3 regions of the Arthrobacter ginsengisoli genome follow, and region 2 is predicted to be linked to each of the others. Evidence: predicted binding sites of a transcription regulator. Region 2 holds the regulator's gene; each other region holds the start of a gene.
The links. The regulator LexA, encoded in region 2, represses DNA repair genes until DNA is damaged. The targets are predictions, from matches to a motif close to TCGAACANNTGTTCGA.
Positions count from the first base shown of each region.

Region 1: a site for LexA is predicted at 1,655-1,670, ahead of J2X01_RS01175 (DUF6504 family protein). Genes of this name have one in related genera too.
Region 3: a site for LexA is predicted at 1,357-1,372, ahead of uvrA (excinuclease ABC subunit UvrA). Genes of this name have one in related genera too.

Region 1 covers NZ_JAVDVQ010000001.1:255,935-259,208, reverse strand. Annotated here, with positions in the region: gene J2X01_RS01190 (VOC family protein) at 414-836, opposite strand; gene J2X01_RS01185 (chorismate mutase) at 851-1,177, shown strand; gene J2X01_RS01180 (hypothetical protein) at 1,187-1,573, opposite strand; gene J2X01_RS01175 (DUF6504 family protein) at 1,716-2,048, shown strand; gene J2X01_RS01170 (DNA polymerase III subunit alpha) at 2,045-3,274, shown strand, end outside.
Region 2 covers NZ_JAVDVQ010000002.1:402,783-406,056, forward strand. Annotated here, with positions in the region: gene J2X01_RS03975 (ATP-dependent DNA helicase) at 1-958, shown strand, start outside; gene lexA (transcriptional repressor LexA) at 1,042-1,791, opposite strand; gene J2X01_RS03985 (LysM peptidoglycan-binding domain-containing protein) at 2,133-2,570, shown strand; gene J2X01_RS03990 (histidinol-phosphate transaminase) at 2,627-3,274, shown strand, end outside.
Region 3 covers NZ_JAVDVQ010000007.1:183,418-186,691, forward strand. Annotated here, with positions in the region: gene J2X01_RS10685 (ABC transporter ATP-binding protein) at 1-896, shown strand, start outside; gene J2X01_RS10690 (GntR family transcriptional regulator) at 893-1,285, shown strand; gene uvrA (excinuclease ABC subunit UvrA) at 1,444-3,274, shown strand, end outside.

The DNA.
Region 1 (3,274 bases), on a different contig from region 2:
ACGCCTGGCTGCGACAGCATCAGATCGGCATTGGGACAAACCAGCAGGAGCCCCCTGAGGCCAGCACCCTCCACAACCAGCCGTTGGACCGCCAGGAGGGCGATCAGGCCCCCGGCGCTGTCACAGGCAAGGCGCGGAGAACCATAGATTGATTCGAGGATTTCCGCTGGCTTGATAGCCCGGTTCAGTGTGGCGACGACATCGTCAAGACATCGTCAATAGCCGCCGTGCCGGATGCTCAGGCGCTCGCCGATGAGGACCGCCAGTACCGCGGCCTTGGCTTCCCTGACGGCCTCACGCGTGCGGCGCGCAGCTTTGTTCACGTCCAGGGCCGGGGCCTCTGCTGGTTGTGACTGGACGTCCGATATCCACTGCCCCGGTTCGTCATCGGCGGGTATCTCGTTCCCGCGTCGTCAGAGCGTCACATTTCCGCCGCCGTCGACCGCCCAGCCGGGATTGAACGCGACCTCCCAGCGGTAGCCGTCAGGGTCGGCGAAGTACCCGGTGTAACCGCCCCAGGACTGGGTCATCGGCGCTGCGATGATTTCTGCTCCGGCCGTCTGCGCCTCAGCCATCACCCGGTCCACTTCCGCCCCGCTGGCCAGGTTGTGGCTCAGGGTGATGCAGGGAATGCCGGCCGGGGGATCAGTGGCCGCTTCGGCCTGCATCCGCCCTGCGTCCCAGAGCGAGAGGATGAGCCCGTGATTTGCCTGGATGAAGAGGACCTCGCCCCGGACTTCCCGGTGGACGGGCCAGCCCAGGCCATCCACATAGAAACTGCGGGAGGCGTCAACACTGCGGACACCCAGTGAAATTAGATCGACTCGTGGCTGCATCTTTCGATACTGTCATGCACATGTCCACAAATCACCAAGACGAAAAAGCTGCCAAGGCCGACCGGGACCAGCTCGCCGCCGTGCGGGTGGCCGTCGACGAGGTGGATGAGCAGATTGTGTCGCTGATTGGCCGCCGCGAGCGGTTGATCCGGATCGCCGGTACCCTCAAGGCCGACAGCGCAGAGGTGCGGGCCCCCGGGCGCGTGGAGCGGGTCATTGAACACGTCCGCGCCACGGCGGAGCAGAAAGACATCGACGTCGACCTCGTCGAGAAGACCTACCGGGCAATGATCGACGCGTTCATCACGCTCGAACTGGAAGTCTACAAAGCCAGCTCCTAGTCCCGGTGCCTAGAGGGCTTCCTCCACCGGGACATTCGCCTGGTAATCGCGCCCGTCACAGTCGCTGAACGCCGTCATGAGGTGGCCCTTGGCCAGGCCCATGATCGTGCTGAGCGGAAAGTGCCCGGTGATGGTGTTGCCGGAGTGCTCCACGCCCTTGAGGTCAAAGTTCTCCTCCGTCCCGTCGTGGCTGAAGCAGTAGAAGGACACGGCCTCCCCGTTCATGAACTCGATCCCCATTCGTCGCTGGTGGGAATGGTCCGGAGTTGAGGCCAGGAGCCCCACCACGTAGGCGCCCTGGCCGGGGATATTTCCGTCTATATCGAACTTCGCCACCAAGGACGTGTCCTCGGCGGCGATGCTTACGTGCTTCAGGAGTGCGTTATGGGAGCTCATGGCTCAATCCTGCTACCTGCGTCTGCGTCCGTCCACCCCCGATCTAGGTTTTGCCCCGGCACCGTCGTAGACTGGAATTATTCGAAGATATATTCGAATAGTACTGCTTGGTTAGTTCAAAGGGTGAAGTCCGGGAGGCGCGATGGGCATGTTCAGCGAGTCGGTTGACGTCGTCTCCACGCCCTCCGGCCAGCCCCAGGAACTCGTCTGGGCGGGCCGCCGCTATACCGTCTGCGCCGAACCGGTCCGCTGGTACGAGCGGCGCCAATGGTGGGCGGAAGAACAGCGGGCACCTTTGGGCAGCGGACCGGGGCTCGTGGACCATGAGATCTGGCGGGTCCAGGTCCGCCGGGCAGATGCCCCCGAGACTGAAAGCCTCACCCTTGACCTCGCCCGGCATGCCGGCAGCGGACGCTGGCGACTGCTGCGGATCCACGACGCGCTGCTTCCAGTCCGGAAGCCCGAATCAGCATGAGCTTCACCCATCTCCACGTCTCCACCGCCTTCAGTGCCCACTACGGGGTCTCCTGGCCGGATGAACTGGCGGCCGCCGCAGCAGCGGACGGGGCGACGGCGCTCGCCTGCACGGACCGCGACGGTCTCTACGGGACGGTCAAGCACCTGTTGGCCTGCATGGCAGCCGGGCTGGACCCGGTCGTCGGAGTGGACCTTGCCGTCTTTGACGACGACGGCGACCTCCGCACCCAGCTTGGGGGACGCGTCGTCGTGCTGGCCCACGGGCACAACAACGGCGCCGGGTACCGTGCGCTGTGCCGGCTGATCTCCGATGCTCATGCCCGCACCACGGGCAAAGCCGGGGGAGCGGTGCCCGCCGCCGTGACCCGGGCCGAACTGGCTTCCCGCACCCTGCACCCGGAAACCCTCAAGCCGGTGCTGACCGTGTTGATCGGCCCGGACTCCGACGTCGGACGTATGATGGGAGGCAGGCGGTACCTGCGCCCCCGCACCCTGTTCAAACGCTGGCTCGATGCCATGCCGCCCGGAACCATCGCCGCCGAGGTGGTCAGCCAGCTCAGCCCGCCCGGCGAACCGCTCAGCACCGCCCACGCGGTGCGGATGCTCAAGCTCGCCGCCGAGCACGGGGTACCCGCCGTGCTCAGCAATGCAGTGCGGTATGTCGCCGAGGACGGAGCGGCCACCGCCGATGTGCTGGACTCCGCCCGCACATTGAAATCGCTGCCCGAACTTTCCGCTGCCCCGCTGCTGCAGCCAAACGGGCAGGCCTGGCTGAAATCCGCGGCGCAGATGCACCGGCTGGGCAAGGAGATCATGCACGCCGCCGGGTATGGCGCCGCGGACCTCAAGAGCCTGATGGCGCAGACCGAGGCGCTCGCGGACCGTTGCCGGATGGATCCGGTGACGGACATGGGATGGAAGCAGCCCGTGGTGCCGGAAGCCGCGGTGATCGGAATCGCCGGGGACCCCCTCGTGGAGCTCACCCAGCGCTGCGAGGCGGGCATCAGCAGGCGGTTCCCCGGGATCACCGGCAGGCCCGCGGAGGAGCTGCGCTCGCGGCTGGAACACGAACTGCGGATCATCGACAGCCTGGGTTTCGCCGCGTACTTCCTGACCGTGGCCGAGGTTTCCCGGATGATCCTGGACATGGGAGTCCGGGCAGCGGCTCGCGGTTCGGGGGCCTCCAGCCTGGTCAACTTCCTGATCGACGTCAGCCAGGTGAAC
Region 2 (3,274 bases):
GATCCTGGAGCTCTGCGAACGGCTGCTTGCCGCCCGCGAGAACCGCGAGGTGGTCTGGTTTTCCCGCAACAGCACCTTTGACCCGCAGCAGGGGTACGCCCAGCCGGACGAGTCCGCCCCGGCGCTGATCAACATCGCACCGCTCAGCGTGGCCGGGAGGCTGCGCGAGGGGCTCTTCGCGGACCACACCGTCATCCTGACCTCGGCAACGCTGGCGATCGGGTCAGCCTTCGAACCGGCCGCTGGCGGCCTTGGACTGGTCGGGCCGGGGGCCCCCAGCTGGACCGGCGTCGACGTCGGCTCGCCGTTCGAATACCCAAAACAGGGCATCCTCTATGTCGCCAAACACCTGCCCAAGCCCGGCCGCGGCGCGTCCCCGGAAGCCCTCGACGAACTCGAGAAGCTGATCCGTGCCTCCGGCGGCGGCGCCCTGTGCCTGTTCTCCTCCCGCCGCGCGGCCGAGGACGCCGCCGAGGCCATGCGCCCGCGGCTGGACATGGGCATCCTCTGCCAGGGCGATTCGACCATGACCGCGCTCGTGAAGCAGTTCGCCGACGAACCGGACACCTGCCTGTTCGGCACCATGTCGCTGTGGCAGGGCGTCGATGTGCCCGGGACCTCCTGCCGGCTTGTGGTGATCGACCGGATTCCGTTCCCGCGGCCCGACGATCCCCTCATGACGGCCAGGTCCCGCGCGGTGGCCCAGGCCGGCGGCAACGGCTTCATGAGCGTTTCCGCGACCCATGCCGCCATCCGCCTGGCCCAGGGGGCCGGCCGGCTGATCCGCACGACGACGGACCGGGGAGTCGTGGCCGTGCTCGACTCGCGGCTTTCCACCGAACGCTACGGGGGATTCCTTCGTGCCGCCCTGCCGCCGTTCTGGCCCACCACCGACCCCGCGATTGCCGTCGCGGCCCTGGAGCGGCTTGCGAAGGAATCCGGGCAGCCGGCCGCCTAGCCGCAGCCGCAGAAAACGCGAAGAGCCCCGCCATGTGAGGCGGGGCCCTCCGCAACGACCGGGCGTGCGGGTCCGCCGGGCTCCTAGAGGGAGCGCAGGACCGAGACGACCTTGCCCATGATGACGGCGTGATCACCGAGAATGGGCTCGTATTGGGTGTTCTGCGGCAGCAGCCAGGTGTGGCCGTCGCGCTGGCGGAACGTCTTGACCGTTGCCTCGTCGTCCAGCAGGGCGGCGACAATGTCACCGTTGACGGCGTCACCCTGCCGGCGGACCACCACCCAGTCGCCGTCGCAGATGGCGGCGTCGATCATCGAATCGCCCGCGACTTTGAGCATAAAGAGCTCGCCGTGGCCCACGAGCTGGCGCGGCAGCGGCATAACGTCCTCGACGACCTGGTCCGCCAGGATCGGCCCGCCGGCGGCGATGCGGCCCACCAGCGGCACCATGGCCGTATCGGTGGCACTGGCCAGCTCCGACACCGACAAACCGCCGACCGTGCGCAGGCCGCTGGACTTCCCGACTCCGGAATTCTTTGTGGTTCCCTCATCGAGGGTCAGGGGCATCAGCACTTCCATGGCGCGGGGGCGCTTGGGGTCGCGGCGCAGATAGCCCAGCTTCTCCAGCTGTGAGAGCTGGTGGGTGACGCTGGAGAGGCTGGCGAGGCCGACCGTGTCACCGATCTCGCGCATGGACGGCGGGTAGCCGTTGTCCGTCACGGAGCGCTGGATGGTTTCCAGAATCTTCTTCTGCCGGACCGTGAGGCTCTTGGGCGGCCGGGCTGCCTGCGTGTTCCGCTGGGTGGCCCTGCCGCCGGTGGCTTGTGCTGCCATGTTCGCCAACGCCTTTCCGTTCCGCCCGGCCGCCGTGGCTGCGGCTGCCGGGAACTTCCGGCCTGAAATGTCAGACCCTGCTGATCAACTGCAGAAGTGGTTGTTCTTTGACTCAAACGTAGGCCAGCCGCACGGCTTTTTCAAACATTTGTTCTAGCGAGTCTCGACAATGTTCGTCAATAAGTGCTAAAACAGATCAGGCAGCGTTCGAATATGTGTTCTAGTGAAACACGGCATGGACGCAGCACAACGTTCGGTTCTTTGTTCGAAGGTCAGGCCGGTTGGCGGCGCATATGTGGAGTATGCCGGGCGGCACAGTATGGTCCAGGAGGGCTAAGTTCATGTCAGCATCAAGCGTGTTTCACGATACTTTCGGCCGCGACGCATTCGGCAACTACGGCCGCCCCGGGGGCGGTGCGCCGGGAGACCGGCGCACCGTGGCCGGCCGCGGACCACGGGCCAGGCAGGCGCCGCTGAGGCTAACCCGGCGGGGACGCATTGTCTTCATCGGGGTGCCGCTGATCCTGCTGGCCGCGCTCGTTCTGTCCCTCAGCGGCTTCCTCAACGCCCCGGCCAAAGCCGCGGAGTCCGCCGCTGATCTCTCCCTGACCCCCACGGTGACCGTGACGGTGCAGCCCGGTGAGTCCCTCTGGGCCATCGCCGAGGCCGTCGCCCCGGAGCGGGATCCCCGCGATGTCGTCGCCGACATCGTCCAGCTGAACAACCTGGAGGCTGCCCGGGTCGTGCCGGGCCAGGCGCTCTTCATTCCGTCCAAGTAGCTCCGTTGATCCGTCACAGTTTCAGCCCCCGCCGCGATCTCACTTAAACTGGTGCAGTGACTGACCAGCTAGAGCGCCTGAACCGACTTCCCCTCCGGACAAACCTGCGCGGCCTGACGCCCTACGGCGCGCCGCAGCTGGACGTGCCCATCCTGCTCAACGTCAACGAGAACACCCACGGCGTCCCGGCGGACGTTCGGGCCGCCATCACCGAGGCCGTTACGATTGCCGCGGTCGGCCTGAACCGCTACCCGGACCGCGAATTCACGGAACTGCGTGCAGCCCTGGCCGAATACCTCGGGCACGGACTGGGTGCCGACAACATCTGGGCCGCGAACGGCTCCAACGAGGTTCTCCAGCAGATCCTTCAGGCGTTCGGCGGCCCGGGCCGCACCGCCCTGGGCTTCCCTCCCACCTACTCGATGTACCCGCTGCTGGCTGCCGGCACGGACACCGGGTACCTCGCGGGCGTCCGCGCCGACGGCTACGGGCTGAGCGCCGAGTCGGCGGCCCGCCAGGTCCGCGAACTCCAGCCGAACATCGTCTTCCTCTGCTCCCCGAACAACCCCACCGGCACCGGGCTGGGCCTGGACGTGGTGGAAGCCGTCTACGAGGCCGGCGAGGCCAGCCAGACCATCGTGATCGTCGACGAGGCGTACCACGAGTTCGCCCACGACGGCACGCCCAGCGCCCTCACCCTGCTG
Region 3 (3,274 bases), on a different contig from region 2:
CATCGGCGCGGCGGGTGTTTGAGCTGCTGGACGCGGCAGAGATCCCGACGGAACCGGCCCGGGATCCAGTGCGGGATCCCGCGCCGGCCACCGCGGGAGATTCCGGCGCCGGCAAAACCATTTCCGACGCCGCCGGCCGGGTCACTTTCGAGCACGTCACCTTCGGCTACCACCCGGGCTCGCCCGTGGTCCAGGATCTTTCCTTTGTCGTTGAACCGGGGCAGACCGTGGCGATCGTGGGACAGACCGGAGCCGGCAAGACCACCATGGTGAACCTCCTGATGCGCTTCTATGAACTGGATTCCGGCCGGATCACCGTCGACGGCAAGGACATCGCGGCGCTGACCCGGGATGAACTCCGGGCCAATTTCGGCGCGGTGCTGCAGGATGCCTGGCTGTTCACCGGCAGTATCCGGGACAACATCGAGTACGGCCGCCCCGGAGCCAGCGACGCCGAGATCGCGGCCGCTGCGCGGGCCAGCCATGTGGACCAGTTCGTCCGGGCCCTGCCCGGCGGCTACGGCACGATGCTCGGCAACGACGGCGATTCGCTGAGCCGCGGCCAGCGCCAGCTCATCTCGATCGCCAGGGCACAACTGGCCGGGCGCAACATCCTGGTCCTCGACGAGGCCACGAGCTCCGTGGACAGCCGCACCGAAGCGCAGATCCGGCTGGCCATGCAGCGGCTGCGGCAGGGACACACCAGCTTCGTCATTGCCCACCGCTTGTCCACGGTCCGGGACGCTGATCTAATTCTGGTCATGGACCAAGGACGGATCGTTGAACAGGGCAGCCATCAACAGTTGATGGCGGCGGGTGGGCTGTACCGGAAACTCTACGAGGCGCAGTTCGCCCGCCGCGAACAGACCAGGCGCGCCCAGGAGCCCGGACAGTGACCCCGACGGAAACAACAACCACGCCGTTCCCCGGCGCCTGGCGGCCCAATCCGGGCAGCTCCGTCCCCCTGTTTGAACAGCTCCGCCTCAACATCATTGCGCGGGCTGACAATGGCACCCTGGCGCCCGGGACCAAGCTACCGGCCGTACGGAGCCTCGCCGGTGAGCTGGGCGTCGCGCCGCATACGGTGGCCCGCGCCTACAAGGAACTGGAGGCGGCCGGCGTCGTCGTGACCCGGGGCCGGAACGGCACGGTGGTGTGCGCCCGCGACGAGGCCTGGAGCTCCCTGTCCGCTGCGGCCGCCGAGTTCGCCGCGGCGGCGAAGGCGCGGGGCGCCAGTTTCGCCGAGGCGGTGCAGCTGCTCGCCGCCGCCTACGACCAGGAGTAGCCCCCTGCCAGCACGCGTGATAGCACACCGTGCGGGTTCCCCCGGCCCGGGACACAGCCGGGAATAGAAATTCGAAGAAGTTTTCGATTAGCATTGGTAGCGTGCCTAAAGCCGTAGCTGAAGATCCAGCCCTCGATTCCCAGTCCGACATCATTCCGATGGGCTCCGCAAAACCGGGCCGCAGGGAAGACTCCCGCCCCGCACCGAAACGCCCGGACATGTCCCGGCTCGTCGTCAAGGGCGCCCGCGAGCACAACCTGCGCAACGTGGACCTGGACCTGCCACGCGACTCCATGATCGTCTTCACCGGGCTCTCCGGCTCGGGCAAGTCCTCGCTGGCATTCGACACGATCTTCGCCGAGGGCCAGCGCCGCTACGTCGAATCCCTCTCCGCCTACGCCCGGCAATTCCTGGGCCAGGTGGACAAGCCCGACGTCGACTTCATCGAGGGGCTCTCGCCCGCGGTGTCCATCGACCAGAAGTCCACCAGCAAGAACCCGCGCTCAACCGTGGGCACCATCACCGAGATCTACGACTACATGCGGCTCCTCTGGGCCCGTGTCGGCCGCCCGCACTGCCCCATCTGCGGGGAGCCCGTCGCGAAGCAGACGCCGCAACAGATCGTCGACCAGCTGCTCGAGCTCCCGGAGGGCACCCGTTTCCAGGTCCTCGCCCCGGTGGTCCGCGGCCGCAAAGGCGAATTCGTTGAGCTGTTCAAGGAACTCACCGCCAAGGGCTACTCGCGGGCGCGGGTCGATGACAAGCTGATCCAGCTCAACGATCCGCCCAAGCTGGGCAAGCAGTTCAAGCACACCATCGAAGTGGTCGTGGACCGCCTCGTGGTCAAGGAAGGCATCAGCCAGCGCCTCACCGACTCGGTGGAAACCGCGCTCGGCCTCGCCGAGGGACGGATTCTCGCCGAATTCGTCGACCTCGACGCCGACGACCCGGAACGGGTCAGGGCGTTCTCCGAGCACCTCGCCTGCCCCAACGAGCACCCGCTCGCGATCGACGAGATCGAACCGCGGTCCTTCTCCTTCAACAACCCGTTCGGCGCCTGCTCTGCGTGCAGCGGGATCGGCACGAAGCTTGAAGTCGACGAGGAACTCATCATTCCGAACGGGGAACTGTCCCTCTCGGAGGGAGCCATCGCGCCCTGGTCCCTCGGCACCGCGACGACGGAGTACTGGAACCGGCTGCTCGACGGGCTCGCCAAGGAACTCGGGTTCTCGATGACGACCCCGTGGGACAAACTCTCCAAGGACACCCGCCAGACCGTGCTGCACGGCAAGGACCACAAGGTCGTGGTGCAGTACCGCAACCGCTTCGGCCGGGAACGCAAGTACAGCACCGGCTTCGAGGGTGTCATCCAGTACGTCCACCGCAAACACCTGGAAACGGACTCGGACTCGGCCCGCGACCGCTACGAGGAGTACATGCGGCAGATTCCGTGCCCGGCCTGCAACGGCGCACGCTTGAACCCGGCGTCGCTTTCGGTCCTGATCAACGGCAAATCGATCGCCGAAGTCGCCGCCATGCCGATGCGCGAATGCGCCCACTTCCTGGACAACCTCGTGCTCAGCGGCCGCGAAGCCCAGATCGCCCACCAGGTCCTCATTGAGATCCAGGCCCGGCTGACCTTCCTGCTCGACGTCGGCCTGGAGTACCTGAACCTGGAACGTCCCTCCGGCACCCTGTCCGGCGGCGAAGCCCAGCGCATCCGGCTGGCCACCCAGATCGGGTCCGGCCTCGTGGGCGTGCTCTACGTCCTCGACGAGCCCTCCATCGGCCTGCATCAGCGGGACAACCGGCGCCTGATCGAAACCCTCACCCGGCTGCGGGACCTCGGCAACACCCTGATCGTGGTGGAACACGACGAGGACACCATCCAGGAAGCCGACTGGGTGGTGGACATCGGACCCGGCGCGGGCGAACACGGCGGCATGGTGGTGCACTCCGGTTCCTACAAGGAACTGCTCGAAAACACCG